Rubrivirga marina: one gene and its partner. The protein of the gene in region 2 interacts with the protein of the main gene of each other region in a pairwise test. Links are inferred from orthologs where the notes say so. Each region holds a gene or a part of one and is shown on either strand. Other genes may lie near its edges. The genes, in order: pepT and tpiA.

What was found.
Region 1: the proteins of tpiA (region 2) and pepT interact in binary tests that used the Escherichia coli proteins (3 or more experiments, as listed by UniProt). The link is inferred for Rubrivirga marina from one-to-one orthologs.

Annotation. Positions count from the first base shown.
Region 1 is NZ_MQWD01000001.1:3,644,818-3,659,471, reverse strand. What follows is about bases 5,923-8,917. They hold pepT (peptidase T), read right to left. Parts: upstream 8,081-8,917; coding sequence 6,764-8,080; downstream 5,923-6,763. Other genes in these bases: BSZ37_RS15480 (TetR/AcrR family transcriptional regulator), read left to right, coding at 8,227-8,850; BSZ37_RS15490 (hypothetical protein), read right to left, coding at 6,510-6,692; BSZ37_RS15495 (DUF2188 domain-containing protein), read left to right, coding at 6,070-6,393; BSZ37_RS15500 (penicillin acylase family protein), read right to left, coding at 5,923-5,996. In the rest of the region: BSZ37_RS15520 (MBL fold metallo-hydrolase), read left to right, coding at 1-421; BSZ37_RS15515 (nuclear transport factor 2 family protein), read left to right, coding at 562-1,044; BSZ37_RS22870 (cupin domain-containing protein), read left to right, coding at 1,381-1,800; BSZ37_RS15505 (glucuronyl esterase domain-containing protein), read left to right, coding at 2,068-3,612; more of BSZ37_RS15500, read right to left, coding at 3,669-5,922; BSZ37_RS15475 (AMP-dependent synthetase/ligase), read left to right, coding at 8,924-10,807; BSZ37_RS15470 (acyl-CoA dehydrogenase family protein), read left to right, coding at 11,043-12,443; BSZ37_RS15465 (3-hydroxyacyl-CoA dehydrogenase/enoyl-CoA hydratase family protein), read left to right, coding at 12,507-14,654. UniProt on the Escherichia coli protein: Cleaves the N-terminal amino acid of tripeptides.
Region 2 is NZ_MQWD01000001.1:3,294,465-3,309,123, forward strand. What follows is about bases 6,280-9,279. They hold tpiA (triose-phosphate isomerase), read right to left. Parts: upstream 8,152-9,279; coding sequence 7,408-8,151; downstream 6,280-7,407. Other genes in these bases: BSZ37_RS13970 (GWxTD domain-containing protein), read right to left, coding at 6,280-7,301; BSZ37_RS13980 (GAF domain-containing protein), read right to left, coding at 8,151-9,279. Also shown: BSZ37_RS13940 (apolipoprotein N-acyltransferase), read left to right, coding at 1-770; BSZ37_RS13945 (Maf family protein), read left to right, coding at 802-1,389; BSZ37_RS13950 (fasciclin domain-containing protein), read left to right, coding at 1,392-1,931; BSZ37_RS13955 (SDR family NAD(P)-dependent oxidoreductase), read left to right, coding at 1,928-2,677; BSZ37_RS13960 (serine hydrolase), read left to right, coding at 2,795-5,530; BSZ37_RS13965 (FmdB family zinc ribbon protein), read left to right, coding at 5,578-5,877; more of BSZ37_RS13970, read right to left, coding at 5,910-6,279; more of BSZ37_RS13980, read right to left, coding at 9,280-9,875; bcp (thioredoxin-dependent thiol peroxidase), read right to left, coding at 9,881-10,357; 5'/3'-nucleotidase SurE, read right to left, coding at 10,350-11,168; panB (3-methyl-2-oxobutanoate hydroxymethyltransferase), read right to left, coding at 11,269-12,105; BSZ37_RS14000 (OmpH/Skp family outer membrane protein), read right to left, coding at 12,230-12,847; BSZ37_RS14005 (OmpH/Skp family outer membrane protein), read right to left, coding at 12,887-13,438; outer membrane protein assembly factor BamA, read right to left, coding at 13,480-14,659. UniProt on the Escherichia coli protein: Involved in the gluconeogenesis. Catalyzes stereospecifically the conversion of dihydroxyacetone phosphate (DHAP) to D-glyceraldehyde-3-phosphate (G3P).

The DNA of each region.
Region 1 (14,654 bases), 350 kb from region 2 along the record:
GTGGGCTGGAGCGAACTTTGTCCACGTCTCGGACAGTACAGAGATAGCGCCAGGCTTCTGGTTGGTTAGGAATGTTTCCAATACTCATCAATTTGGCGAGACGTCAGAGCTGTCACTGGTTGTCGACACCGAAAATGGCCAGGTAGTGCTAGTCGGATGTTCTCATCCAGGAATTGAACAAATTATTGCCTCGGTGAAAAGGCACAGTCCGGATATATCGATGATTGTCGGGGGGCTGCATCTCGTTACCACACCGCAGCGAGAAATTGAACGGCTCGCCGTGTCGCTCCGTGAGACGTGGAAGATCGGCCGCATTGCGCCAGGCCACTGTACTGGAGAGCTTGCATTTGCAGTACTCAGACGTGTATTTGGCCTCGGTTATGTGTATGCAGGTGTGGGGTCGGTGATCGATTTGCCCTGATCTTTGCCTTTGCCTCGTATTCGGGCAGCTGTAGTCCTTGGCAATGGGCTACCACTGCGCCCGAGAAGGCGCCACCTGGCGCGCGGCACAACTCAGTTGTTGGGCTGCTCTCCCCTAAACCCCGGACGGCCGGCAATACAATGAACCAGCTTGCACGCCTTTTCGCCGCGTTGGTGCTAAGCCCCCTCTTTGGGGTCTCCCTCTCAAGCGCTTCTTGCGCGCAAGGAGCCCCCGGTGGGGCCGCAGAGGAAACGATCGTTCGGGCCCTCGACGAGGAGGAGCGCCAAGCCGTCCTGGCCGGGGACACCGCCGCGTTGGAGGGGTTGTGGTCGGAGGCCCTCATCGTCAACAACCCGCAGAGCCGCGTCTCCGTCAGCCGGGGAGACGTACTCGATCTGGTGAAGCGCGGGCTGATCCGGTACGCCACTTTCGAGCGGCGGGTCGAGGAGGTCCGTCGGAACGGGGACGTGGTCGTCGTCATGGGCACCGAGTCGGTCGTACCGGCCGGTGACGCCCCCCTGGCGGGACAGACGGTGCAGCGGCGGTTCACGAACGTCTGGATGAAGGAGGAAGGGACGTGGCGGATGATCGCCCGTCACGCGAACGTCGTACCGTCGAACTGAGAGCCGAGGCGACCGATCCCGCGCTTGCAGGCCGCCCCGGCGCGTCAGCGTTCGGTCTTCTACGGTCGTCGGCGCGTCCTCCGCGCCGTCCGGCCGCCGTGCCGCGTGTGGCGGCTGAATCGCCACTCAGTGGGCGGCGCGTCCTGTCCATGAGGGTTCGCCTCGCGTGGACGACTCCACCAGCCTCGGGCGTCGTGTCGGGAGGACTGACGGCTCCAGGCAAACCCGACACTCCCCCGAGGCCGATGGAGGGCAGGGGCCCGCCATCATCAGCGACCTCCTGATCGCCCCGTTTCGCACCGTCGCGTGCCCCGGAGTGAAGGGTGCGGCTGTGCCATGGAACGCGGGTACCCCCCTCGTCTTCATGAGACGATCCCCTTCACTCGTCGGCCTCGCGGTGTTCGGGGGCATGCTGACGACACCCGCCGCGCAGGAGGTCACGACGCGCCAGCCCGTGCCGTACGACGGAGGGGGCGATACGACGGCCTGTCCCTTTTCGCGGACGCTCCCGGGCTCGAATGGGTCTTCCTCAAGCGGGCTCTCCACTCCAACGCGGCCATCGGGTACCACGAGCAGGGCCACGATGAGATCTGCTACGTCCTGAGCGGCACTGGCGAGCTGACGATGAACGGATCGACGTCCATGGTGGGCCCCGGGATGGCGATCCTCACGCGGACCGGGAGCTCACATGGCTTCCGACAGATCGGCGAGGAGGACCTGGTGAGCCTCATCGTCTACAGGCAGGAGGGGCTCTAAGTCTACCGTGGAGGCCGCGCCGTCCGGTCTGGGTCTCCCGTCCGCGGCGTCCTGAGGGCTTCGCATCGGCTCCGCAACGGACGTCCCCGAGTGGCCCGATGCCTCCGCCTCGGTCGATGGCTCGGTGGGTCCGGTCCGTCGTCGGGGCCGCGCAGTCGGAGGGCGTTCCTGGACGCGCAGGAGGTCAGACGGGATGCGTGGGGTCGACAAGTGATCAGATGTATTCTGCGGTCCCCCGCCGGCCGACCCCACTCCGCAGATCCGACCATGACCGCCCGCCTCGCCCTGGTAGCGCTCCTAGGAAGCGCGCTCCTCGCCACCGCCGCCGTCGCCCAGGACGTCCCGCTCGTCTACGACGTCGAGCACACGGGCGCGAACTGCCCGCCCCCGCCGCTCCCCGGCTGGCAGCAGCTCCCCGAGATCGCCAGTCTTCCGGACCCGTTCGAGTGGTCCGACGGGAGCGGCCGGATCACGGCCTTCTCGGACTGGCAGTGCCGGCGGGCCGAGATCCTGAAAGAGATCGGGTACTACGAGGCCGGCTACAAGCCGGCGCCGCCGAGCGATGAGAACCTCGACGTGAGCTACGCCGGCGGTCAGCTCACGATCACCGTCACTGAAGGGACCCGGTCGCTGACGATGACGGCGCCAGTCAACGTGCCGTCTGGCGACGGGCCGTTCCCGGCCGTCATCGGCGTGGCCGGTCCGACGGGGAGCCTCCCGTCCGACATCTTCACCGGCCGGGACGTCGCGACCGTCCAGTTCAACGTCGGCGACATCTCGGGCGACACGCACGGCGGGAGCCGAAGCGGGCCGTACTACGGCCTGTACCCGGAGGGGAACTCGTACGGCGCCAGCGTCGGCAAGATGACGGCGTGGGCGTGGGGCATCAGCCGGATCATCGACGCCATCGAGCGGACGCCAGAGCTCAACATCGACCCGTCGCACCTCGCGGTGACGGGGTGCTCGTTCGCCGGAAAGATCGCCCTCTTCACGGGGGCGCAGGACGAGCGGATCGCCCTGACGATCGCCCAGGAGCCGGGTGGGGGCGGCGCCGCGGCGTGGCGCGTTTCGGCCGCCCTGCCCTACGAGGTCGAGAGCCTCAACCGGACGAATGGGTCGTGGTTCAGCCGGACGTTCATCACGCTCTTCGGCGGCCAGCCCGAGACGCTCCCCTACGACCACCACGAACTGATGGCGCTGGTGGCGCCCCGCGCGCTCCTCGTCCTCAACAACCCGAGCATCGACTGGCTCGCGGCCGAGTCGGCGGACGTGTCGAACGCGGCCGCGAAGGAGGTCTGGACCGGGCTCGGCGTCCCGGACCGGTTCGGGTACTCGATCGTCGGGGGCAGCCACTGCCAGCTCCCGGCCAGCCAGCGGCCGCAGGTCGAGGCGTTCGTCGACAAGTTCCTCCTCGGCGACACCGAGGCGGACACCGACGTCGCGACCACGCCCTACGAGGCCGACCTCTCGGAGTGGATCCCATGGACCACGCCGGAGCTCGCGATGAACGTGTCGACGGGCGACGGCCCCGAGGCGGACACGGCCAGCCTGCGCCCGAACCGCCCGAACCCATTCGGCGGCGGGACGGCGATCGACTACGTGGTCCGCGAGCCCGGCCCCGTGACGCTCGAGGTGTTCGACACGCTGGGCCGGCGCGTCCGCACGCTCGTCCACGGCGTCCGTGCGAGCGGCGAGCACACCGCGACGTGGGCTGGACAGGATGACGCCGGCCAGGCCCTCCCGGCCGGCCTCTACGTCTACCGCCTCCGCATCGACGGCGTGGACGAGGCCCGGACGATGGTCCGCTTCTAGGGCGTCCGCCTCCATATGACGCCCGAGGCGGAGGGGGCTGGCTCCGCCCGCCTCGGTCAGCCCGCGGGCGTGAGCGTGAGCGTCCACTCCGTCGGGCCCGGCAGGAAGGGGCTCGGGCGGCCCTCGACCCAGTCGTCGTGGCCGGCGCCCCAGTAGGGGGACAGGAAGTGGCCGGCCTGGCCGCCGGGCATCTGGAAGATCCCGCGGTCCTCGTGGCCCGGCGACACGACCATCCGCTGCGACGCGCCGAAGTCGGGGCCCGAGACGCGCGGCATGCGCTGGTCGCCGAACTGGGGGACGGCCGGCATAACGAGCCGGTCGCCGAGGCCGGGGAGGGCGGAGGCCATCGGGTGCTCCATCCGGAGCGTGTTCGCCGCGCCCCACGACGCCTGTGAGAGCACGTCGTGCTGGTCGGCCACGTCGTCGGCCGCGTCTTCGAGGAGGGCCTGCCAGCTCGCGTGGCCGGAGGGGAGGAGGTGGGTCGGGCGCTCCGTGACGAGGGCCCACACCGGCGTCTCGTCGCGCGCCGGGAGGTCGGCGCGCGGAGCGCGGGCGCGGACGGGCGCCATCAGCGGGGGGAGCACGCGCTCGACCACGGCCTCGCGGAACTCCTTCGTCAGCCGGTACCCGACGTCGCCGGGCGCGGCGCGCCCGCTCCAGGCGTCGAGGAGGACGCGGAGCGAGTCGCGGTCCGTCGTCGGCTCGGCCTCGGCGAGCGTCTGGAGGAAGAGGTCGCGCCAGCGGCCCATCAGCACGGCGCGGTCGTCGAGCTGGATGCCGAGGAGGTCCTGTTCCGAGATCGGCGGCGTGAGGGCGCGGAGGCCGTCGCGGATCTGGCGGGCGCGGGCGCCGTGGGCGTAGTTGTCGTCGCCGATGACCGCGAGGGCCTCGCCCGAGACGACGCGGGCGTTGGCCGTCCACAGCCGGCCGTCTTCCGGGTCGGTGACGCGGGGCACGTCGCTCGGCGGGAGGAAGCCGGCCCACCGTGCGTTTGGGTCGGTCGAGTCGACCGGCCGCCGGCCGTCGCGGCCGGCGCGGAGCGGGATCTGCCCCGCAATCGTCCACCCGATCCGCCCGGCCCGGTCGCCGGCGGTGAAGTTCTGCGCCGGGATGCCCGAGCGGTTGGCCGCGTCGAGCGCGTCGTCGAGCGTCGTCGCCGTCTCGACGTCGAGGAGCGCGAGGTTCGTGGCCTCGGGCCGGTGGACCGACCACTGCACGGCGTAGGCCGTCCCGTCGGCGTCGCGCGCCGTGACCGGGCCCCAGGGCGTGTCGACCACGACCAGTTGGCGGACGTCCCCGCCCACAGCCACGTCGATCCGTAGCGTGTCGACGGCGACGCTCCCGGAGTCGGTGAGCACGTGGCCGGGCCGGTCTGGGGCGTCCACGAGGCGGACGTAGTCGATAAAGTCGCCGTACGAGTTGGTGAAGCCCCAGGCCACGTCGCCGTTGCTCCCGACCACCACGAGCGGTGCGCCGGGCAGGGTCACGCCCGTCACGCGGCGCCCGCCGTAGACCAGCGACGCACGGAACCAGATGTGGGGGAGCCGGAGCCCGAGGTGCATGTCGTCGGCGACGATGGCGCTACCGGTCTCGCTGAGGTCCCCCGCGACGGCCCAGTTGTTCGAGCCCGGCGTCGGCGGGTCGGCGACCGCGCCCGCCTCGGCGCCGAGGCGGAAGCCCTCGAGCTGGTCCGGGGCGGGGATTGGAGGCGGGGCGATCGCGTCGCCCTGGATGGGCGCGTCCCAGTCGTCGCCGCGGGGCGTGAGGAAGTCGGCGAGGGCCTCGGGGAGCGCGGCGGCGACGGCCTCCCGCTCGAGCTCGACCCCGAACCCGCCGTCGAACTGAAGGTCGAGGACCATGGCGTAGGCAGCGAGGATCGAGTCCTCCGGCCGCCACGGTGCCGGCTCCTGGCGGAGGGCGAGGTATTCGAACGGCCGCGCGTCGAGGGCCTCCCGCCCGGCGTTGACGCCGTCGACGTAGGCGTCGAGGACGGCCCGCTGGTCGGGGGGCAGCGCGGCGACGCTTGCGAGGGCCCGCTCGCGGAAGCGGTGGCCGGCGAGCGTCGAGTCGGTCCGCCACGTGGCCTCGCCGAGGAGCGCCGAGAGCTCGCCGGCGGGCGCCCGCCGGAGGAGGTCCATCTGGAAGTACCGCTCTTGCGCGTGGACGTAGCCCAGCGCGCGGGCCGCGTCGGGCCGGGTCGCGGCCGTGATCGTCGGCACGCCGGCCGCGTCGCGCTCGACGGTCACGGGCGCCGACAGGCCGGCGAGGGCGTGCTCGCCGTCGAGGTGGGGCAGGCTGCCGCGCAGCGCGCCCCACACGCCGACGGCGCCGAGGAGGGCGAGCAGCACGACGGCGGCGAGCAGGATGGCGAGGAGGCGCTTCATGGGTGCGGGTCCGTCAGGGGGGACCGGATGGTACAAACGGGCGTACACCGAGCCCATCCGCCCCACGCCCCTCATGCCTAGCCGCAACGTGTACCACGTCGTCCCCCGCGAGGAGCGGTGGGGCGTTCGCCTCGAAGGATCGCCGTCGCTCTCGTTCGAGACCGACGACCGAGACGCCGCCGTCGACCGCGCCGCCGGCTACGTCCGCCAGCTCGGCGCCGGCCGCGTCGTCGTCCACGGCGACTCGGGGCAGATCGAGACGGTCCACACGTTCGACCAACTCCCGCCCGAGCACGGGTCGTGGCGCGAGGCCGTGCTCTCGAAGCCGGTCTATGCAGCTGTCGGTGCCATCGCGCTCGTGGCCTTCGGCTACGGCCTCAGCCGACGGCTGACCTAGCGACCCCGCCCGCCTCGGCGAGGGGTGGGAAGCGGGCGCGAGGTCTCTGGACAGGTCCCCTCCTCGCGTGAGGAGGGCTGCCCGTCGAGCCGCCCGTCGAGCCGCCCGAGGCGGACCTAGTCGTCGGAGAACTTCGGCATCTGCCGCACCCGCTCCGTCTCCTGCTCGCGGACCTGCTCTTGCACGGCCTCGTTCTCCCAGCCGCGCGTGATGAGGACCGTCGCCAGGACCGACAGGCCGAGCATGAGGCCGACGAGGACGGCGACGAACGTGCGAGTCTGCGTGCGGGAGAGCGGCATGATTGGCGCGGAGCGGTCCCCAAAGAAACCGCCCGCGCAGATCCGTGATCCGCGAAGCCTCTGTGGCGACGCTACCCCGCGGCCCCGCTCGCCTCGGCGCCCCACTGGCGGACGAGCGCGTGAGTGTAGGCCAGCGTCCGCTCGAGGTTCTGGACCGTGTTCCACTCGAACCGGCTGTGGAAGTCGTGGCCGCCCGTGAACACGTTGGGGCAGGGGAGGCCCTTCTCAGAGAGCCGCGCCCCGTCGGTCCCGCCCCGGACGGCCTCGAACTCGGGCTCGAATCCCATCGCCCGCGCGGCCTCGACGGCGACGGAGATCGCCCGTGGGTCGACGGCCTCGATGTACGAGCGCATGTTGCGGTAGCTCTCGGTGATCGTGAGGTCCGTGCCCGCGCCTGGGAACCGCTCGCCGATCTCGGTGGCCAACCGGCGGACGCGCTCGCGCTTGGCGTCCATCGCCGCGTCGTCGTGGTCGCGGAGGAGGACCTTGACCGTCGCCCGCTCGGTCGTGGCGTCGACCGTGTGCGGGTGGAGGTAGCCCTCGCGGTCGCCCGTCGTCTCGGGCGCGGGGTCGCCGGCCAGGCCCTCGACGAACGCGGCGGCGACGCGCGCGGCGTTGACCATGACGCCCTTCGCGTAGCCCGGATGGACACCCACGCCGTCGACCGTGAACACGGCCTCGGCCGCGTTGAACGTCTCGACGCTGAGCACGTCGGTCCCGCTCCCATCGAGCGTGTAGGCCACGTCGGCGCCGAGGCGGGCGAGGTCCAGCTTGTCGGTCCCCTTGCCGATCTCCTCGTCGGGCGTGAAAAGGATCCGGAGCGTGGGGCGGGCCGCGGGCCGCTCGCCGATCGTGACGGCGTCCTCGTCGGCGCGTACGAGGTCCTCTACCAGTTGCATGATCGCGGCGACGCCCGCCTTGTCGTCGGAGCCGAGGAGCGTCGTCCCGTCGCTCGTGACCAGGTCGTGGCCGACGTGGCGGGCGAGAGCCGGCTGGCGGTCGGCGTCGAGCCGGAGGTCGGGCGCGGCGGGGAAGGTCACGGGGCCGCCGTCGTAGTCGGGGTGGATCTGGGGGCGGACGTTCTCCCCCGGCGCGTCCGGCGACGTGTCGACGTGGGCGACGAGGGCGACGACGGGCAGGGCCTCCGCCTCGGCAGGAGGCAGGGGAGAGGGCAACGTGGCGAAGACGTAGCCCCACGCGTCCATCTCGGCGTCGAGGCCGAGCGCCGTCAGCTCCTCGACCAAGAGCCGACTGAGATCTTTCTGGCGCTCCGTCGAGGGGAACGTGTCGGAGGCGGGGTCGGAGGTCGTGTAGACCTCGGCGTAGCGGCAGAACCGCGCGGCGACGGACGGGAGCACGACGTCGCGCCAGGGGAGGGGGGAGGACATGACGGATCGAGAAGGGGAGGTCGAGGATAGAACGATCTGTGGGCCGTCGGTCGAGCGGGGCCGGCGGCGGCGGCTCCTCGCCGGACGTCTCATCGTTTCTCCATCGACCCGGGGAGCGGCTAGATTTGTCCCCCCCACCCGATTCCGTGCCCGACCCCGCCACCGCTCCTGCCCGCCGCGCCGAGACCGACGCCGATCTCCGGCGCGTCATCCTCGACCACGCCAGACACCTCCTCGTCGCCGACGGCTACGAGGCGCTCTCGATGCGAAAGATCGCGGGGTCCGTCGGGTGCAGCGCGACGAGCATCTACCTCCATTTCGAGAACAAGGACGCGCTCACGCACGCACTCATCTCGGAGGGCATGGACCGGCTCCACGACGCGCTCACGGACGCGGCCGACGAGTCCGTCGACCCGCCGGACCGGCTCGACGCCCTCTCCCGGGCCTACGTCCGATTCGGGCTCGACAACCCGGAATACTACGAGGTCATGTTCCAGCTCCACCCGGAGCGGATGGCCCGGTACCCGGCCGAGGACTACCGCCGTGCCCGCCGAAACGTCGAGCTGTTCGGCGAGACCATCGAGGCCGGCATCGCCGACGGGTCGCTCGCGGCGCCGAGCCCGCCCGACGTGGCCTCGGCCGTGCTCTGGACCGCGCTCCACGGCCTCGTCTCGCTCCACCTCGCGCGTCGCGTCGACGTTCGCCTCGCCGGCGACGACCTCGTCGACGCGGCCGTCCGTCAGTCGCTCGCGCCGTTCGCCGTCGGCTGATCGGAACATTCCGACACGCCTGACGATCTTCCCCCGTTTAACGGAAGCCCTTCCGACTCACCGACTTCGCCCCATGGCCCTCCAGATCCACACCGCCCCCTCCGACACGGACGGACGGGTCGTCCTCGGCAAGACGCTCCCGGAGCTCCTCGACGAGGCCGTCGAGCGCTACCCCAACCCGTCCGGGTTCAACCAGCCGGCCGGCGAGGGCTGGCAGACGCTGTCCAACGGCGCGTTCCGCGACGCGGCCGACGAGGTCGCCCTCGGCCTCCTCGCCTCCGGCCTGGAGCGCGGCGACCACGTCGCGTTCTTCATGGACAGCGACCTGTACTTCGCGATGGCCGACTTCGGGACGCTCATCGCGGGGATCGTCAACGTCCCGCTCTATACGACCTACGCGCCGGAGAACCTCGTCTATGTCACCACGCACGGCGAGGCCAAGGCCATGTTCGTGACGAACGAGGAGATGCTGGCCAACTTCGCCGGCTGGGCCGATCAGGTCCCCGACGTCAAGCTGGTCATCCTCGCCGAGGGCACGGGCAGTGGCGCCTCGCTGCCCGAGGGCGTCCGCCTGATGACGCTCGACGACCTGCGAGCCGAGGGCAAGCGGGTCCGGACGGCGACCCCGAACCGGCCCGACGAGCTCCGCGACATGATCGAGCCCGGCGACCTCGCCACGCTCATCTACACCTCCGGCACGACGGGCCAGCCGAAGGGCGTCATGCTCACGCACGAGAATATCTCGTCGAACAGCTACGCCGCGTTCACGGGACTCGCGACGCTGGGCCACCAGGAGGAGGTCGCGCTGACGTTCCTCCCGATGACCCATATCTACGCGCGGATGCTCTCGTTCGCGAACGTCGCGTGGGGCCACTCGATCTATTACTCGGACCCCGACCAGCTCGTCGGGCACCTCCCCTCCGTCCGCCCGACGATGATGGCGACGGTCCCGCGTGTGCTCGAGAAGGTGTTCGACAAGGTCCTCCTCGGCGTGTCCGAGGCAGAGGGCCTCAAGGCCAAGATCGCCGGGTGGGCCTTCGACCGGGCCCAGCACTACGACCTCCAGAAGGAGCCGGCCGGCCTCGACGCGCTCCAGCACGGCCTGGCCGACAAGCTGGTCTACTCGAAGCTCCGCGAGCGGCTCGGGTTCACGCGCGTGAAGGCGCTCTCGGTCGGCGGCGCGGCGCTGCGGCAGGACCTCGCCAACGCCTTCAACGCCTTCGGCATCCCGACCTACCAGGGCTACGGCCTCACCGAGACGAGCCCGGTCATCACGACCAACGGGCCGGGCTTCAACAAGGCCGGGACCGTCGGGCCGCCGATCGCGGGCGTCGAGGTGGCCATCGCCGAGGACGGCGAGATCCTCACGCGCGGGCCCCACGTCATGCAGGGCTACTACAAGGCGCAGGACAAGACCGACGAGGTCATCGACGACGACGGCTGGTTCCACACCGGCGACATCGGCGAGTTCACGCCCGATGGGTTCCTCAAGATCACGGACCGCAAGAAGGCCCTCTTCAAGCTGTCGACGGGCAAGTACGTCATCCCGCAGCCCATCGAGAACGCGCTCACGGAGAGCCCCCTCATCGAGCAGGCCGTGGTCGTGGGGAACAGCCAGAAGTTCTGCACGGCGCTCATCTTCCCGAACATGGAGGCGCTGCCGGTGTGGGCTCGGCAGCACGGCGTGACGGCGTCGGGCGAGGCGCTTCTGAAGGACCCCACGGTCCAGGCCGAGTTCGAGCGGCTCGTGAGCGAGGCCAACGCGGGCATGGACCACTGGAGCCAGGTCCAGCGCTTCCGCCTCGTGCCCGAGCTGATGACGGTCGAGAACGAACTCCTAACGCCGACCATGAAGGTCAAGCGCGGGGCCGTCAACAAGCAGTACGAAGGGTCGATCGACGACATGTACAAGGCGTCGGTGTCGAGCGGCCACGGCGGCGCCTCGGTCGTCGCCTAGCGTCGGCCGGTTCCACCTCGGGGCGCCGGCGGACGTCGCCGGCGCCCCGTTCGATGTCGGGGCCGCACGTGGGCCCCGGCGGGCAGGGTGGATCCGGGGGGGGAGCCGACGGGGACGCTCATCCTCGTCTTCGCGGAACGGCTGCCGCCCTGCGGCATCCAACGGAAAGGCGGTCCGGCAGGCGAACCTGGGCGGCTTAACAGTGTTAACCTTTCGTCACCCTGCCCGCCCTGCCATGGACCCCACCGTCTCCACCCCCGGCGCCTCGGGGGACGGCACCTCGGCCCCGGCCGCCGCGCCCGCCGCCTCCCCGGAAGCGCTTGCGGCCCTCTCCGCCTCGGGCGTCGACCTCGACCGGCTGGCGGCCGCGTTTGGCCAGATGGACGAGGCGGCCGTCGCGGCCTCGCTCAAGGGCCTCGAACGCGCGGCAGCCGGCCCCGCCGCCTACGAGCCGCCCGCACCCGACGGCGACTTTTTCGACATCGACGGCTTGATCTCAGAGGCGCAGCGGGCCAAGATGGCCGAGCTCCGCCGGTTCATGGAGGAGGGGGTCGAGCCCGTCATCAACGAGGCGTGGTTGGGCGACCGGACGCCGCTCGACGTGCTCGTCCCGGGCTTTCAGAAGCTCGACCTCCTGACCGCGATCTACGGCGAGGACCTCGAGACGCGCGAGCCCAACGGCTCCGTGATGGAGGGGCTCCTCACGATGGAGATCGCGCGCGTCGACGTGAGCACGGCGACGTTCTTCGGCGTCCACTCCGGCCTCGCGATGCAGTCGGTCCTCGTCTGCGGCAGCGACGAGCAGAAGGCCGAGTGGCTGCCCAAGATGCGCGCGTGGGACGTGATCGGCGCCTTCGGCCTGACCGAGCCCGAGGTGGGCAGCGCCATCGCCGGGGGCGTCACGACGACGGCCCGGCGGGAGGGCGACGAGTGGGTCCTGAACGGCCAGAAAAAGTGGATCGGCAACGCGACGTTCGCCGACGTCGTCGTGATCTGGGCGCGCGACGAGGCCGACGGCCAGGTCAAGGGCTTCCTCGTCCAGCCCCAGTGCCACGAGGGCTACTCCGTCGAGAAGATCCGCGGCAAGATCGCGCTCCGGGCCGTCGAGAACGGCCTCATCACGCTGAGCGACTGCCGCGTCCCCGACTCCGACCGGCTCCAGAAGGCCGACTCGTTCGCCGATGTCGCCGAGGTCCTCAAGCTGACGCGGGCGGGCGTGGCGTGGCAGGCCGTTGGCTGCGCGATGGGGGCCTACGAGCGGAGCCAGCGCTACGCCACGACGCGCCTCCAGTTCGGCCGGCCGATCGCCCAGTTCCAGCTCATCCAGGACAAGCTGGTCCACATGCTCGGCAACGTGACGGCGCTCCAGACCATGTGCCTCCGGCTGAGCCAGCTCCAAGACGCCGGCCGGATGACCGACGCGCAGGCGTCGCTCGCCAAGGTCTACACCGCCGCCCGCTGCCGCGACGTCGTGGCGCTCGCCCGCGACCTCCACGGGGGCAATGGCATCCTCATCGACAACCACGTCGCCCGCGCCTTCGCCGACACGGAGGCCATCTACTCCTACGAGGGCACGAACGAGATCAACTCCCTCATCGTCGGCCGCCACGTCACCGGCCTCGGCGCCTTCGTCTAGCCCTTTCCGCGGGCGGCCCGCGCCGCCCGCGCTCCGATTCCTCTGATCTCTTCCTCCGACCCGATGGAAACCCCGACCCTCACCTCCAACGGCACCGACGCTGGCACGGCCGAGACGCCGTTCTGGGCCCACAAGCCGTTCAAGACCGCCGCCGTCCTCGGTGCCGGCGTCATGGGCAGCCAGATCGCCGCCCACCTCGCGAACGCCGGCCTCGACGTGCTCCTCCTCGACGTCACGCCCGAGTCGATCGGCCGCGAGGGGAAGAAGAACGACCTCGTCGAGGGCGCCTTCAAGGACGCGACCCGGATGAAGCCGGACCCGTTCATGTCGGAAGACGCCCAGAGCCGGATCGCGCTCGGCAACTTCGACGACGACTTCGACAAGATCGCCGAGGCCGACTGGGTCATCGAGGTCGTGGTCGAGCGGATGGGCATCAAGCAGCAGGTGATGGAGCGGATCGAGGCGGCCGCCAGCGACACGGCGGTGATCTCGACCAACACGTCGGGCCTGCCGATCGGTCAGATCGCCGAGGGCCGCTCGGACGCGTTCAAGCGGCGCTTCCTCGGGACCCACTTTTTCAACCCGCCGCGCTACCTCAAGCTGTTCGAGGTCATCCCGACCGAGGACACCGATCCGGAGGTGATGGCGCGCGTGTCGTCGTTCGCCCGCGTCCACCTTGGCAAGGGGATCGTGGTGGCCAAGGACACGCCGAACTTTATCGGCAACCGGATCGGGACGTACGCCATGCTCGGCGCCGTCGAGCAGTTCGAGACCGGCGACTTCTCGATCGAGGAGATCGACGCGCTCACGGGCACGCTCATCGGGCACGCCAAGAGCGCCACGTTCCGCACGGCCGACGTGGTCGGCCTCGACACGCTCCGCCACGTCACGGCCAACCTCTACGAGGCGATTCCGGAGGACGAGTCCCGCGAGCGGTTCCAGGTCCCGAACGTCCTCCAGCGGCTCGTGGACCTGAAGCGGCTCGGCGCCAAGTCGAAGGAGGGCTTCTACAAGAAGGAGGGGAAGACGATCAAGTCGCTCAACCCCGAGACGATGGAGTACGAGGACCCTGCGGAGCTCGGGTTCGACGTGTCGCCGTTCAAGAAGGCCGGCGACCTGCCGGAGCGTCTGAAGGCGCTCTGGGCCGACGACGGGAAGGCCGGCCAGTTCTTCCGGTCGACCACGCTCGACCTCATCGGCTACACGGCCCGCCGGACGCCCGAGATCTCGGACTCGCCCTCGAACATCGACCGCGCGCTCCAGTGGGGCTTCGGCTGGGAGATGGGGCCGTACCAGATCTGGGACACGCTCGGCATCGACGCTGTCCGCGACGCCCTCCAGGAGGACGGCATCGAGGTGCCCGACTGGGTCGCCGACGTGCCTGCCGAGGGGTTCTACCGCGACACCGAGGCCGGCATTCCCGAGGTCTGGACGCCCGCTTCAGGCGACTACCAGGCCGACCCGCGCCCGGCGGACGAGTGGGGGCTGACCTACCTCAAGGAGGACGAGAACAACACGCTCTGGCAGAACGACGAGGCCGCGCTCCTCGACGTGGGCGATGGCGTCGCTCTCTTCGAGTTCCGGTCCAAGTCGAACAGCCTCGGCCAGGAGGTGATCTCCGGGCTCATGGAGGCGATCGCCAAGGTGGAGGACGACCGCGACCTCCGCGGCATGATCATCGGCAACGAGGGGAACAACTTCTCCGTCGGCGCCAACCTCGGCGAGGTCGTGATGGCCATGGCGATGGGGGAGGTGAGTGACCTCGAGCCCTTTATCGAGAGCTTCCAGCGGGCCGTCCTCCGGATCCGCTACGCCGAGAAGCCGGTCGTGGTCACGACGCACCAGCGCGTGCTCGGCGGCGGCTGCGAGATGACGATCGCCTGCCCGCACCCCGTCCTGGCGGCCGAGACGTACATGGGTCTCGTCGAGCTCGGCGTGGGCCTCATCCCAGGCGGCGCCGGCACGACGATGATGACGGCCAAGGCCGCTGAGCTCGCCGGCTCCGACTACGTCAACGAGATCCAGTCGGTCCTGCGCCAGCACTTCGAGCAGATCGCGATGGCGAAGGTCGCCGAGAGTGCTCAGCAGGCCCGCGAGATGAACTTCGTCGGCGACGACGCCATCATCGTGATGAACGACGCGCGGCGGTTCCACGTGGCCAAGCAGGAGGTCGTCCGGCTCAGCGAGCAGGGCTACCTCCCGCCGCCGGTG
Region 2 (14,659 bases):
CGGTGGGCCTCCTGATCTGGCCGCAGATGTCGCTCCCGTTCATGGGAACCGACCAGGGAGAACGGCAGCTCTACGACCGGCTCCAGCGGTGGGCCGGCGCCCGAGGCGTCTCGCTCCTCGCGGGCGCGCAGACGGCAGGCGACGGCGTCGAACGCGGCCGGCGCGCCCCCAAGCCCGGCGACCTCGCCAACTCGGCCATCCTGATCCGCCCCGGCAAGCCGATGGTGCGCTACGACCAGATGCGGTCGGTCCCGTTCGCCGACGCCAAGTCGGCCGCCGGCACCGACCGCGTGCTGTTCCAGGCCGACGGCGCCGAGATCGCGACGACGGTCGGGTTCGAGTCCATCTTCGGCGACCACGTCCGCCAGTTCACCGCCGACGGCGCCGACCTCATCGTGGTCCTCTCGCGGAACGACCTCTGGGGGCGCTCGGCAGGGCTCTACCAGCACCTCCAGTTCACGCGGCTCCGGGCCATCGAGTCGCGCCGCGCCGTCGTGCTCTCGACCGTGAGCGGGATCTCGGCCCTGATCCACCCGACGGGCGAGATCGAAGAGATCGCCGGCTGGATGGACCAGGACGTGGAGCCGATCCAGGTCCCGACCTACCGGGGTTCGACGTACTACGTCCGCCACGGCGACTGGCTCGGCCGATGGGCTCTCGTGTTGGGGCTGATCTACAACCTCGGCGCGATCGGGCTGACGATCTTCGCCCCGGAGCTCGTCGGGATCCGGAAGCCGGGCACCCGGCCCGCCGCCCGCCCGGCGTACTAGGCGAGCGATCTTGGGGCGACCCCGCGTGCCCATGATCGCCCTCGCCTGCCCGCTCGTCCTCGCGTCCGCCTCGCCGCGGCGCCGCGACCTCCTCGCCCGCCTCGGGCTCACGTTCGGCGTCCGCCCCACCGACGCCGACGAGACGTGGCCGGAGGGCCTCGACCCGGGCCCCGCCGCCGCCGAGGTCGCCCTCCGCAAGGCCCGCGCCCTCCCGCCCGACGGCGCGCTCGTCCTGGCCGCCGACACCGTCGTGGTCCTCGACGGCGAGGTCCTCGGCAAGCCCGCCGACGACGCCGAGGCGGCCCGGACCCTCCGCCGGCTCGCCGGGCGCACGCACACGGTCGCGACCGGGATCGCGCTTCGGCTCGGGGGACGGGAGACGACGGCGTTCGAACGCACCCACGTCACGTTCGCGGACCTGACGGACGACGAGATCGCGGCCTACGTCGCGACGGGCTCGCCGCGCGACAAGGCGGGCTCGTATGGGATCCAGGACGACCTGGGGGCCGTGTTCGTGGAGCGGATCGACGGCGACTACTTCAACGTTGTCGGCCTCCCGCTGCGCCGGCTCTACGCCACGCTGCGCGCCTTCGTCCCCGACCTCGTCTCGCTCGCCTGACCATGCGCCTCGCCCTCACGCTGCTGCTCGCGGCCCTCACCGCCGGCTGCTCCGACTCCGCTCCCGAGGCGGACCCGGCGCCCTCCGACACGACGACGGTCCTCACCCCGCCCGACGACGCGGGCCGCCAGTCGGTCGCGGACATCGTGAGCACCAGCCCCCGCCTCCGCACGCTCGCCCGACTCCTCCAGGCCTCCGGACTGAACGAGACGCTCGCGGACACCTCGACGGCCTACACCCTCTTCGCTCCGTCCGACGACGCGTTCGCCGTCCTCGGCGACGATGCGATCGCAGCCCTGGAGGCGAATCCCGACGCGGCTCGTGAGGCGCTCCTCGCCCACGCGCTCCCCACGCGGATGCTGTCGGTCGACGTCTTCCCGGAGCTCTCGATCGAGTCCATGGCCGGGACGGAGCTCGCGTTCCTCGAACAGGACGGTGGCTTGGCGGTCCGTTCGGGCGGCACCACGGCCCAGATCACCGACGCCGACCTCGACGCCGACAACGGCGTGGTCCACGTCATCGACACCGTCCTCCAGCCATGAGCGCTCCCATCTACCTCCTCCTCGGCGGGACCGGCGGCATCGGTGCGCCCCTCGCGCGGCGGCTCGCCGCCGACGGCGCCACCGTCGTCCTCGGCGCCCGCGACGCCGACCGCCTCAGCGCGCTCGCCGACGAGACCGGCGCCAAGGCGTTCACGCTCGACGCGACCGACGCCGACGCCGTCTCCGGACTGGTCGACGCGGCCGTCAAGGAGTACGGGCGGATCGACGGGGCGATCAACCTCGTCGGGTCGATCCTCCTGAAGCCGGCCCACGCGACCTCGCCCGACGAGTTCGACGAGACGCTCACCATGAACCTCAAGACGGCCTTTTACCTCGTCCGCGCGGCGGCGAAGGCGATGCAGAGCAACCGCGACCCGGAGGGCGGGTCCATCGTGCTGATGTCGAGCGTGGCCGGCCGCTACGGGCTTTCGAACCACGAAGCGATCGCCGCGGCGAAGGCCGGCGTCGAAGGGCTCGTTCGTGCCGCGGCGGCGACGTACGCCCCGAAGGGGGTCCGCGTGAATGCCGTCGCGCCCGGGCTCGTGCGGACGCCGCTCGCGGGCCGGCTCGTGGCGACCGAGCAGGCCGTCGAGGCGTCGGCGAAGCTCCACCCGCTCGGGCGGATCGGCGAGCCCGACGACCTCAGGGACGCACTCGCGTTCCTCCTCAACCGCGACGCGAGCGGGTGGGTCACGGGCCAGACGCTGTCCGTCGACGGCGGCTTCGCGACCGTCCGGCCGCGCTAACCCCGAACCGGCGCACGGTCGAGCCCCGGTCTCCCGTTCGGAAAAGGCGCCCGTTCGAGGTGGCTCTGGACGCTACCTTGCCACCCGATGGCGCGTCCCCCCGGACCCCGCACCCGCATGTCTTTCCTCGTCAAGGTCGCCGTGGCCATCGGGCTCGCCTGGGCGGCCCTCTGGTCCTCCACCACCGTCCCCGTCACCGCGCCACGGGCGACGGTCCCCGCGCCCTGGACGCGTGCGGAGTCGCCCGCCGCGCGCGTCGCCGACACGCTGTCGCTCGACGCGGCGATCGGCCAGCTGATCGCCGCCCCCGACGACGCGCCGGGGTTGGACGCCGCCGTACGAGCGGGTCGCGTAGGGCGTGTGGTGGTGTCGCCGCGATCGACGGAGGCGCACCTCCGCCGGCTGCGCGCGTGGCAGGCCTCTGCCCCGCTCCCGGTCGCGCTCGAGACCGAGGCGGAGCGGCCGACGTTCGACGGCCCCACGACGGCGGCGGCCCGCCAGCTCGCGGCGAGCGGCCGTCCGGACCTCGCGTTCATGACGGGGAAGGCGCGCGCGCAGGCCGCGCGCGGACTCGGCATCCAGACCCCCGGCACCGCACTCGTCCTCGCCGCCGGCGCCTCCGATTTCGGCCCGACGCCCGGCGGCGATGTCGAGCAGGCCCTCGTCCGGGGCCTCCGTGAGGGGCGGGTGCTCCCCTCCGCCCGGCTCCTCGACGAGACTGGCCTCGACGCCCTTGACGCCCTCGCCAGCGCGGGGCTGATGGAGGTCCACGTGGCGAGCCCGGCGTTGGTGACCGAGGTGAAGCAGCGGAATGGCTACAACGGGCTCGTCGTCGCCGAGGTAGGCCGCCTCGGCGAGGGCGCGGTCGCTGCCATCGAGGACGGAGCCGACCAGATCGTCTCGGCCTCGCCACGCGCGGCCTATGACTCGCTCGCGCGCGCGCTCCGCATGGGCACGCTCGACGCGCAGCGGGTCCGCGACGCCTCGCGGCGGGTCCTCGCGGCGAAGGTGTGGAGCGGCCTCGAGCTGGCCCCGCCGTCCCGCCGGGGCGCGGACGGCACCGGCGGGGGCCTCCAGATCGACCCGTGGCGGACGCCCTCGGCCTCGCTCCTCCACCGCTCGGACCTCCTCGCCGCCGAGGTCGCACGGCGGAGCGTCACGGTCATCCAACGCGAGCAGGGCCTGCTCCCGCTCGTCGGGCCGGCAGGAGGCCCCGTGTTCACCGTCCTCCTCGACCCGTCCGCCGACGCCGAGCGTGGGCTCTACTTCGCCAACGCGCTCGCCGACGGCCTCTCGCCCGACCGCCCCGCCTCCTACGCCCGCCTCGGCCTCGGCACGGAACCGGCCCGCTACGCCGACGCCCTCGACGCCGCCGGCGACGCCGACGTGGTCGTCCTCGCCGCGTTCCCCGACACCGACGGGGAGCTCTCGGCGCGGCACCGGGCCTTCGTGCGCGCCCTCAACGACCGCACGCCCGCGGTCCTCGTGGCCTTCGGCGACGCGCGGCTGGCCGCGGGACTGCGCCGGCCCGAGGCGTTCGTCGTCGCCCACGACCGCTCGGCGACGGCGCAGATGGCGGCGGCGCAGGCCATCGCCGGACAGATCGAGGTCGCCGGCTCGCTGCCGCACGGCGTGGCCGGACTGGCCGCCGCTGGCGACGGCGTCCGCTACCGCCAGCAGGCGCTCCGGTCGGGCGCCCCCGAGGAGGCCGGCCTCGACGCCGAGGCGGCCGCCCGCGTCGACGCCGTCATGGAGCGGGCGCTCCGCTCGGGCGCGTTCCCCGGCGGGGCCGTCGCCGTCGGCCGCGACGGCGTCCTCCTTCGGCTCCGGGGCTACGGCCAGCTCACGCGGGGTGGCGCCCCGACGACGCCCGACACCCCCTACGACCTCGCCTCGCTCACGAAGGTCGTCGGGACGACGGCCGCCGCGATGCGGCTCGTGGAGGACGGCCGGCTCGACCTCGACGCGCCCGTCGCCGACTACCTCCCGCGGTTCCGGCCGCTCGGCAAGCAGTACGTCACGGTCCGCCAACTCCTCTCCCACTCGGCCGGCCAGCGGCCGTGGTACCCGTTCTACGCCCACGGCCTCCTCGACCGCCGCGCAGCCCTCGACTTCATCTACGCCGACACGCTCCAGTACCCGCCCGGGACCCGCTCGCGCTACAGCGACTTCGACATGATCGTGCTCGGCGAGGTCCTCCAGTCGATCACCGGCGAGCCCATCGACCGGCTCTTCGACGAGGCCGTGTTCGAGCCGCTGGGGATGCGGAGCACCGGCTTCCGGCCCGTCGGCGTCCGCGACCCGGACGCGGCGCCGACCGAGCGCGACGACGTCTGGCGCGGGCGGACCCTCCAGGGCGAGGTCCACGACGAGGCCGCCTCGGTGTTCGACGGCGTCGCCGGCCACGCCGGCCTGTTCTCGACGGCCTCCGACATGGCCCGGTTCGCGTTCACGCTCGCCAACGGTGGCGAGGGCTACGGCACGCGCCTCTTCCGCCGGACGACCATCGACGAGTTCACCGAGCGCGTCCGCCTCCGGAGCACGTACCCCACCGGCCTCGGGTGGATGGTCAACCACGGCGACACGTCGGCCGGCGACGAGTTCGGGCCGCGGTCGTTCGGCCACACCGGCTTCACCGGGACCTCGATCTGGATCGACCCCGACCAGAACCTCTTCGTCGTTCTCCTGACCAACCGGGTCAACCCGTCGCGCCGGAACACCCGGATCCGAGAGGTCCGCCCCGCGCTGGCCGACGCCGTCGCCGGGGCGGTCCGCACGCCGCCGGGCGAGGCGGCCCAGGCGTGGGGCTTCGGCCCCGTCCCCGCCGACCTCCCGCGCGTCGCCCGCCGCTAGAGCCCGACTCCCCCACCCGGGGGATCCCCCCGCCCCACCGACTCCCCATGCCGACCTACGTCTACCGCCGTCCCGACGGGACCACGTTCGAGGTGTTCCAGAAGATCTCCGACCCCGCGCTCACCGAGGACCCGGACACCGGCGCGCCCGTCCAGCGCGTGATCTCCGGCGGCGCCGGCCTCCAGTTCAAGGGCGACGGCTTCTACCTCACCGACTACGCCCGCAAGGGCAAGGACGGATCGTCCGAGTCGAAGGGCGAGTCGTCCGGCGACGGCGACTCGAAAAAGGCCGAGCCGAAAAAGAAGGAGTCGAAGCCCGCGACGAAGGCGGCGTCCTCTGACGACTGACCCGCGCCGCCTCGGCGTCGAGGCGGAGGGAGCTACGGCACGATGCCGGTGCGCCACTGACGCTGGAGCCGGCGGAACAGGTCGTGGTACACGCGGCTCCGCTCCAGCGTGAGGACGCGGAACGGAGCGTTCTCGTAGATGCGCCCGGCCGTCCGCTCGAACACGAACACGGACGGCTGGCCCCCGCCGATGGCGTAGCTCCAGCGCTCGCCGGTCGGGGTCGCCTCGACGTAGCGCGGCGCGCCGAGCAGGACGTAGAGCATCCCGGGGTCCGTCTTCCACCCGTCCTTGTAGGTCGCGAACAGTCGGTTGGCCTCCTCGACCCGCTCGTAGTAGGCGCGGACCGTGGCCGCCGCCAATCGTCGGTCGTCCATCTCCTCGCCCCAGAACCGGTCGAACGCGCGGCGCAGCGCCTCGGGGTCCTCCGCCTCGACGAGCGGGTCGAGCTCGCCGGGCGTGGCGACGTACACGAGCGGGCCCACGAGGTCGCCGAGGCGGGTCACCAGCGGGTAATCACGGCGGCGGACGACGAACAGCCGGTCGGACTCGTCGAGCGGCGTCCCGTCGGGCGCGACGAGGCGGACGCGGGCACGGTACACGCCGGGCCCGAGCGCGGGGAGCGGCGCCTCCACATCGAGCGCCTCGGACGGGTTGAGGATCGTTTGGCGGACGGCCTGCACGGTGTCGACGTCTGACAGGTCGACGCCGCGCGCGGCGAGGCTCGCCTGATTGGGCGTTAACCCGTCGAGCCGCTGGGCCGGCTCGTCGTCGGCGCGGACGCGGACGACCGAGAGCTCCGTCGTCGCGCCGTCGGGCACGCCGGTCGCCTGGACGATGGCGCGAAGCGAGTCGAGCCCGGCCGGGACCGACGACGCGTCGACGGGATCGACAGCGCCGTCGACGGCCTCGGCTTCGAGGCGGAGGCCGCCGAGAGCGGGCGCACCGGACGGAGGCGGGACCCGGAGGTCGAGCCGCCGCTCGGCGGTCCGGTCACTCGTCAGATCCTCCAACACGGCGCGGACGACGTACTCGCCGGGCGGCACGTCGAACCGCTCGACCCGCCATTCTGGGACGGCCGACCGTGCCGCGTCCGACGTGCCCACCCGGAAGGTGTCGCGCGGAGACGCGGAGCGCGGGGCGCCCCCCTCCTGCTCGACCGTCACGATCCATCCGGCGACAGCCGTGAGGGAGTCGGCGGTCTGGCGGAAGACGAGGGAGGCGGGCGGGACGCCGAGGTACACGTCGAGGCCGGGCGCGTCGTCGCGGACGCTGGCGACGGCGTCGAGGACGAACACGGGCTCGCCGGCCCGGTACGCGGCGGCGCCCGCGTCGAGAGGAGGCCGGGCCGGGCCGGACCCCGCGCACCCGGCGAGCCCCGCCAACCCCGCGAGGAGGGCGCAGAGGCCGAGACGGCAGCTCGTCATGGAGGGGCGTGCGGGACGCGACGGTGAGAAAGGGAACCGACCGCACGGGACCCGCGGCCTCCGCCCGAACGGCAGATGCCCCATCCGCGGATCCCGGCGCCGGCCGCTACCGGGCCTCCCGCGCCGCCGCCACGATCGCCGCGAACGACTCGGCGTCGAGGCTCGCGCCGCCGACGAGCGCTCCGTCGAGGTCGGGCTGGGCGAACAGCTCGGCCGCGTTGCCCGGCTTGACGCTCCCGCCATACAGGATCTCGATGCCGTCGCCGCCGGTGAACCGATCGGCCAGCGCGCCGCGGATCGCCGCGTGCATGGCCTGCGCCTGCTCCGGCGAGGCCGTCCGCCCCGTGCCGATGGCCCAGACCGGCTCGTAGGCGACGACGAGGTCGCCCGCCTCGACGCCGTCGAGCGACGCCGCGAGTTGGTCGAGCACCGTTGCCTCGGCGTCGCCGGCCTCCCGCTCGTCGAGCGTCTCGCCGACGCAGAGGATCGGGACGAGGCCGGCGGCCTGGGCCGAGCGCACCTTCTCGGCGGCGAACGCGCTCGTCTCACCGAAGAGCTGGCGGCGCTCGGAGTGGCCCACGATGACGTAGTGGACGCCGAGGTCCCGGAGCATCGGCGGCGACACCTCGCCCGTGAACGCGCCAGACTCTTCGGGGTGGACGTTCTGTGCGCCGAGGCGGACCCCGCTGTCGCGCAGGCGCTCGGCGACGGCGTCGAGCCACACGGCGGGCGGGCAGACCGCCACGCCGACTGCGTCGGTCGCGTCGGCCGTGACCTGCACGACGTCGGCCGCAAGGCCGACCGCGTCGGCGTGGCCGAGGTTCATCTTCCAGTTTCCAGCGACAAGCATCAGAGTCGATCGGGTGAGTTCGGGGAGTGGGCGGCGACCTCGGCCGTGACGACTTCGGCGAGCGACGAGAGGGCGCGGACGTCGTCCTCGGTCCAGTCGTGGGGCTCGTGGTCGATGGCGCAGAGGGCGCCGATGACGTGGCCGTCGGGGGCCGCGACGGGCACGCCGAGGTAGGCCACCACGTCGAGGTCGTCGATGGCGGGGTTGCCGGCGAGGCGCGTCGACTGACGGGCGTCGGCCACGACCAGCGGGCGCCGTTCGTTGGCGACGTGCTGGCAGAACGAGTGCGTGAGCGGCGTCTCGCGCGCGTCGGCCACGGCGCCACCGAGGCCGACCTGGCTCTTGAAGAACTGCCGGTCCTCGTCGACGAGGGAGATCAGGGAGACCGGCACGCCGAGCGACTCCGACACGAGACGCGTGAGGGTGTCGAACGCCTCGGACGGCGGCGAGTCGAGGAGCGCCGTCCGGCGGAGCGCGGAGACCCGGCCCGCCACGCGGGTCGCGTCAGGGGGGCCTCCGGCCTCCGCCGTTGGAACCAACTCGACCGGCTGGGCGCCGCCCCACCCGGCGTTCGCGAGGAGGTCGGCCCACCGGTCCTCGGCCGTCTCAACGGGCAGAGCCTCGCCCCGGTACACGACGCCGCTGATCCGTACCTCCTCCCCCACAGCGATGGAGCGCCCCCTCAGCCGATACGGGACTCCGTCGAGATGGAACGGGAGGTCCACGGCGCTCCCAGGCTCGGCCAGCGCCTGCTCAAACGACTCCCGGAGCGTCTCGGCAGCGTCCATCCGGTGGACTATCGCGTCGAGCGAGACCACGTCATCGAGCAGGCCCGGCGCCTCGACTCGACCGTCGGGGTGGAGCGTCACCGGGTGGGCGCTGGCGCCCTTGAGCGCGACGTGCAGCCGCGCGGCGTCGACCTCGGCCGTCACGTCGCGCCCGACGAGGGCGGCCCCGGCGACCCGCCCGTCGGCCGTACGCACGGGGACGAACGACGCGTCGAACCATCGGGGAGCCTCGGCCGACCTGACAGCGATCCGCTTGCGGACGGCGTCGCCATTGAGCGCTCGCCGCCACGCCTCCGATTGGGGACTCGTGCCGGCGTGGTCCTCTCCGATCGACGGGGTCTCGGGCAGGGTAGCAGCCGCCGTCCTCCGCCACGCCTCGTTCACGACCGACAGCCTCCCATCGGCGTCGACGGCGCAGAGGGCGTCGGGGGTCGCGTCGATGACGGCCCGAAGGAGCGCCCGCTCGCGATCGAGTTGCGCGTTGAGATCGTGGAGTTGGCGCTCCGACGCGAGCAGCGTCGTGACGTCGCGCGCTTCGAAAAGAAGCCACGTCTCGTCGGCGGGCCCTTCCACGCTCTGGATGTCCACCAGGAGCGTCCGGCGCGCGCCGTCGCGGGTCACGGGCGCGTAGAACCGGTCGAGCACCCCGCCTCGCGCGAGATGAACGCTCTCACGGACCCGGTCGGGCTCGTCCCACCACGGCGCGTCGTAAATGGAGGTCCCGAGGGCCGCACCACGCGACGAGTAGTAGGCGGATGCGGCATCGCTCAACGCCCGGATGCCGCCGTCCGCCTCGAGGAGCATCCCCAAACCGAACGACGACTGGAACGCACGTCGGAAGACGTCGTCGGGCACGGCCGCCTCCCGCCCGTCGCTGACGACTTCGGCGGGAGCGGCCGGCGCGCCGTCCACAGGGTCGAGGGAGGGGCGGTCCATCTCGGTCAGGCGGTGAGCGAGTCGAGCTTGGCGAGGATCTCCTCGGCGTGAGCGGCGGTCTTGGGCCGCTTGAACACGTGGAGGACCACGCCGTCGGGGCCGATCAGGAACGTCGTCCGCTTGATGCCCATCGACTTTTTGCCATAGAGGTTCTTCTCCCCCCAGGCGCCGTAGGCCTCGAGAATGTCTTGGTCCGGGTCGGCCAGGAGCGGGAACGGGAGGTCGTACTTGTCGGCGAACCGCTCGTGGCTCTCGGTCGAGTCGGCCGAGACGCCGACGACGGCCACGCCCGCCTCGGCGAGGGCGCCGAGGTTGTCGCGGAGGTTGCAGGCCTGCTTGGTGCAGCCCGGCGTGTCGTCCTTGGGGTAGAAGTAGAGGGCGAGCGGCCGGCCGGCGAAGTCCGCGAGGCGGACGGTCTCGCCGGTCTGGTCGGTCCCCTCGAAGGGCGGCGCGGGGTCGCCGGGGGCGGGCATGTCAGCCATCGGTCGGGATCGAGTCGGTGAGGGCGCGGACGCGGTCGAGGTGGGCGTGCGCCGTGAGGTCGAGCTGGAGCGGCGTGATCGAGACGTAGCCGTCCCGGATCGCCGCGAGGTCGGTGTCGGGGCCGTCGTCGAGGTCGATGAACCGGCCGCCGAGCCAGTAGTAGGGCCGCTGCGTCGGGTCGAAGCGCTCCTCGAACTCCTCCTCCCAGCGCGCCCGCGCCTGCCGCGTCGTGCGGATCCCGGCGAGTTCGCCGAGCGGGACGTCGGGCACGTTGACGTTGAGGAGCACGCCGTCGGGGAGCCCACCTGCGAGGACGCGCTCGGCGATCTGGCGGGCGACGTGGCCGGCCGTCTCGAAGTCCGTCGGGCGCCACGCGTCGTGGGAGACGGCGAACGACGGGATGCCGAGGATCGTCCCCTCCGTCGCCGCGCTGACCGTCCCCGAGTACATCACGTTGACGGCCGTGTTCGGCCCGTGGTTGATGCCGGAGACGACGAGGTCGGGCGGGCGCGGGAGCAGCCGCTGCGCCGCGATCTTGATGCAGTCGGCCGGGGTGCCCGTCACGGCGCGGGCCCAGACCGGCCCGCTCGGCCCGTCGAACACCCACGGGTGGACCCGCATCGGGTCGCGGACGGTGATCGCGTGGCCGACGGCGCTCTGCTCGGCGAACGGCGCCACCACGGCGACCGTGCCGATCCCGTCGAGGGCCGCCGCGAGGGCCGCGATCCCCGCTGCGTCAATCCCGTCGTCGTTGGAGACGAGGACGAGCGGCCGGTCGGCCGGTGCGTCGAGCGGGTCAGGACGGGTCACGGGCGGCGGAGAGGGGACGGAAAGATCGCACCGGTCGGGCGCGGCGGGGATGGAGAGTCCGGAAGGGTCCCCGGCCGGGGCGGCGCCCCCGACGACCGGTCTAGTAACTCTCCTCGTCCCCAGGGAACGCCCGCCGGCGGACGTCCTCGACGTACCGCCCGACCGCCCCGGTGACGGTGCCGGCGAGGTCGGCGTAGTGGCGGACGAAGCGCGGGTTGAAGTCCTTCGTCAGCCCGAGGAGGTCGTGCGTCACGAGGACCTGCCCGCTGCACCCGACGCCGGCGCCGATCCCGATCGTGGGCACGTCGACGCTCTCGGTCAGCTCGGCCGCCAGCTCGGCCGGGATCTTCTCCAAGACGACGCCGAACGCGCCCGCCTCGGCGAGGGCGCGGAGGTCGCGGCGGAGCGCGTCGGCCTCCTCGACGTCGCGGGCCCGCACCTTGTAGGTCCCGAACTTGTAGATGCTCTGGGGCGTGAGGCCGAGGTGGCCCATGACCGGGATGCCGGCGCCGAGGATCCGCTTTACGGACTGGAGCACGCCGGCCCCGCCCTCCAGCTTCACCGCGTGCGCCCCGGTCTCCTTCATCACGCGGATCGCCGAGCGGAGCGCCTCGCGGCTCGACCCCTGGTACGCCCCGAACGGGAGGTCCACCACGACCAGCGCGCGGTTCACGCCGCGGACCACGCACTGGGCGTGGTAGATCATCTGGTCGAGCGTGATCGGGAGCGTCGTCTCGTGGCCCGCCATCACGTTCGAGGCCGAGTCGCCGACGAGGAGCACGTCGACTCCGGCCTCGTCGAGGAGCCGGGCCGACGTGTAGTCGTAGGCCGTGAGCATGGCGATGGGCGTCCCCTCGGCGCGCATGGCCTGGAGCGTCTGCGTCGTGACGCGGCGGACGTCGGCGGCGGTGTCGGCGGAGACGGTCTGGGTGCTCATCGGGGTCGGGAGAGGGCCGGACAGGATACGGGGTGTCCATCGCGCCGAGGCATGGCCGGCCCCAACGAAAACGGGCGCCGCCTCCGAAGAAGCGGCGCCCGTCGGACGGGTCACCGAGGCGGGCCTACTGGCCGGCGCCGGTGCTCGGCGGGTCGATCGGCGGGGCCGGGGGCTGCTGCGGCTGGCCGACCGGCGCGGCGTTCGGGTCGATCCCGAGCCGGTTCATGATCGACACGGTGAGGTCGTCGACGCGCTCGCTCCGGTACAGGAAGACGGGCGCGTTGTTGGCGACCGTCGGGAGCACGAGGTCGTAGCCGCCCGCCTCGGCCTCGGCCTGGATGGCCTGGTCGATCCGGTTGAGGACGGGCTGGAGGAGCCGGGCCTCGGCGTACGAGAGGTACTGGAGGCCCTGGACCTCGGCCTGCTCGATGTCGTTGCGGATCTGGAGGAGCTCCTGCTGGCGCTCCTGGCGCGCGGCGTCGGTCGCCACGGCGCTCTGGTCGAAGGTCTGGTACTCCTCGAGCTTCGTGTTGAACACCTGCTGGAGCGAGTCCTGGACCACGGCCACGCGCTGGCCGACGGCCTGCTGCTGCTGCTGGAGCTGCTGCTGGACGTCGGCGAAGGCCGGCATCCGGATCACGATCTGGTCCGTGTCGACGAAGCCGACCTTCATCGGCTGCGCGAGGGCGGCCGGCGCGAGGGCGACGGCGAAGGAGAGGAGGAGGAGTCGGCGGAGGGTCATGGGAATGTCGTGGGGGACGGTCGGGTGAACGGCCGTGTCTTAGCCGCTCGTGCCGGTGAGCCCGGCGGCGCCGAGCCCGATCCCGAGCTCTTCGAGCACGAGGTCGGTCACGTTGTTGCGGGGGCGGGTGTAGAGGAAGAGGTACTCGCCGGCCCGGTCGAAGATGTAGTCGTAGTCGCCCTCCTCCGCGACGACCTCGATGGCCGCGAGGAGGCGCTCCTGGGCCGGGCGGAGCTGCGTCTGCTGCTCGCGGAAGAGCTCGCCCTGCGGCCCGAAGTAGCGGCTGCGCAGCGCGTCGCGCTCCTCCCGCTTGGCCTCGATGGCCTCAAGCTGGGCCTCGCGCTCGTCGTCGGTGTAGAGGATCTCGCGGGCCGCGAACCGGTCCGCCATCTGCTCGGCCTCGAGCGCGACGGTCTGGACCTCGGCCTGCCACTGCTGCGTGAGCCGGTCGAGCTCCTGCTGGGCCGACTGGAACTCGGGCATCTGCGGCAGGATCGTCGACGAGTCGATGAACCCGATCGTCTGCTGGGCCAGCGACGCGGGCGCGGCGAGGACAGCGAAGAGAGCGGCGAGGACGATCGGCGTGCGCATGGGGATCAATGGGGCGACGAGGAAGACGGAGGACCGCAAGCCTACCGCCCGCCGAGCGAGAACTGGAAGCGCCAGCCGGGCTGGGCATCCTCAATGGCCCCGGCCGACGTGTCCAGCGGCGCGTACGGGTCGATCTGGTAGCCCATGTTCAGGTCCACCAGCCCGAGGATCGGCAGGAAGATCCGGGCGCCGACGCCGGCGGCGCGGTACAGCCGGGACGGGTCGTAGTCCTCGAACCCGTTGTACGTGTTCGCCGCGTCGGCGAAGAGGTACGGGGCGAGCGAGAGCTGCGGCGTCTGGAACAGGAGGATGCCGAGCTCCGCCTCGTACTTGTTGAGGATCCGGCCGCCGACGCTCTGCCCGTTCTGGCGGGGACCGATGGCCTCGATGGGGTAGCCCCGGAGGAACACGAGGTCCTTGCCGAAGCCGCGCGAGATGCTCGACGTCCCGCTCGCCTCCAACGGCGTGCCGCCGACGAGGAAGCGCTGGAACCGCACGTCGTCGCCCGTCAGCGACCCGATGTAGCCGAACTGCGTCCGGACCGACGCCGTGAGCCGCCCGACGACCGGCGTATAGAACGCCGTCTGGAGGTCCCACTTGTGGTACTGGATAAAGTCGCCGATCGGCGGGGCGACCGTCACCGTCAGGCCGACCTGCGACCCGCTCTGCGGGAAGGTCGGGTTGTCGAGCGCGTTGCGCGAGATCGACTGGCTGAGCGTGACCTCCTGGCTCACGCCCTCGGGGAGGAATGAGGAGCTCAGGCCCCGGACGTTGTAGAGCCGGTAGCCGAGGTTCGTCCCCGTCACGAAGAAGTCGTCGGGCCACTTCAGCCGCTGCCGGTAGAACACCGAGGCGCCCGCGGTCGAGTAGAGGCCCTGCGTCGTCGAGGTCAGCGAGGAGAACTCCTGGCGGCGGTACGAGAGGGCGAACCCGGCCGGTGTGGCCTGGCCACGGAACCATGGCTCGGTAAACGAGAGCGAGTAGATCTGCGCCCGCGTGCCGTACGTCTGGACCTGGAGCGAGAGCTGCTGCCCGTCGCCCGTCGGCATCCCACCGTCGAAGCCTTCCAAGAGGTTCTGGACGGAGAAGTTGGCGAACGTCACGCGGGCCGAGAGGATCAGCCCGATGCCCGAGCCGCCGTAGCCTCCCGAGAGCTCGAGCTGATCCGACGACGTCTCGGCGAGGTTGTAGACGAGGTCGACCGTCTTGTCCTCCTCGTTG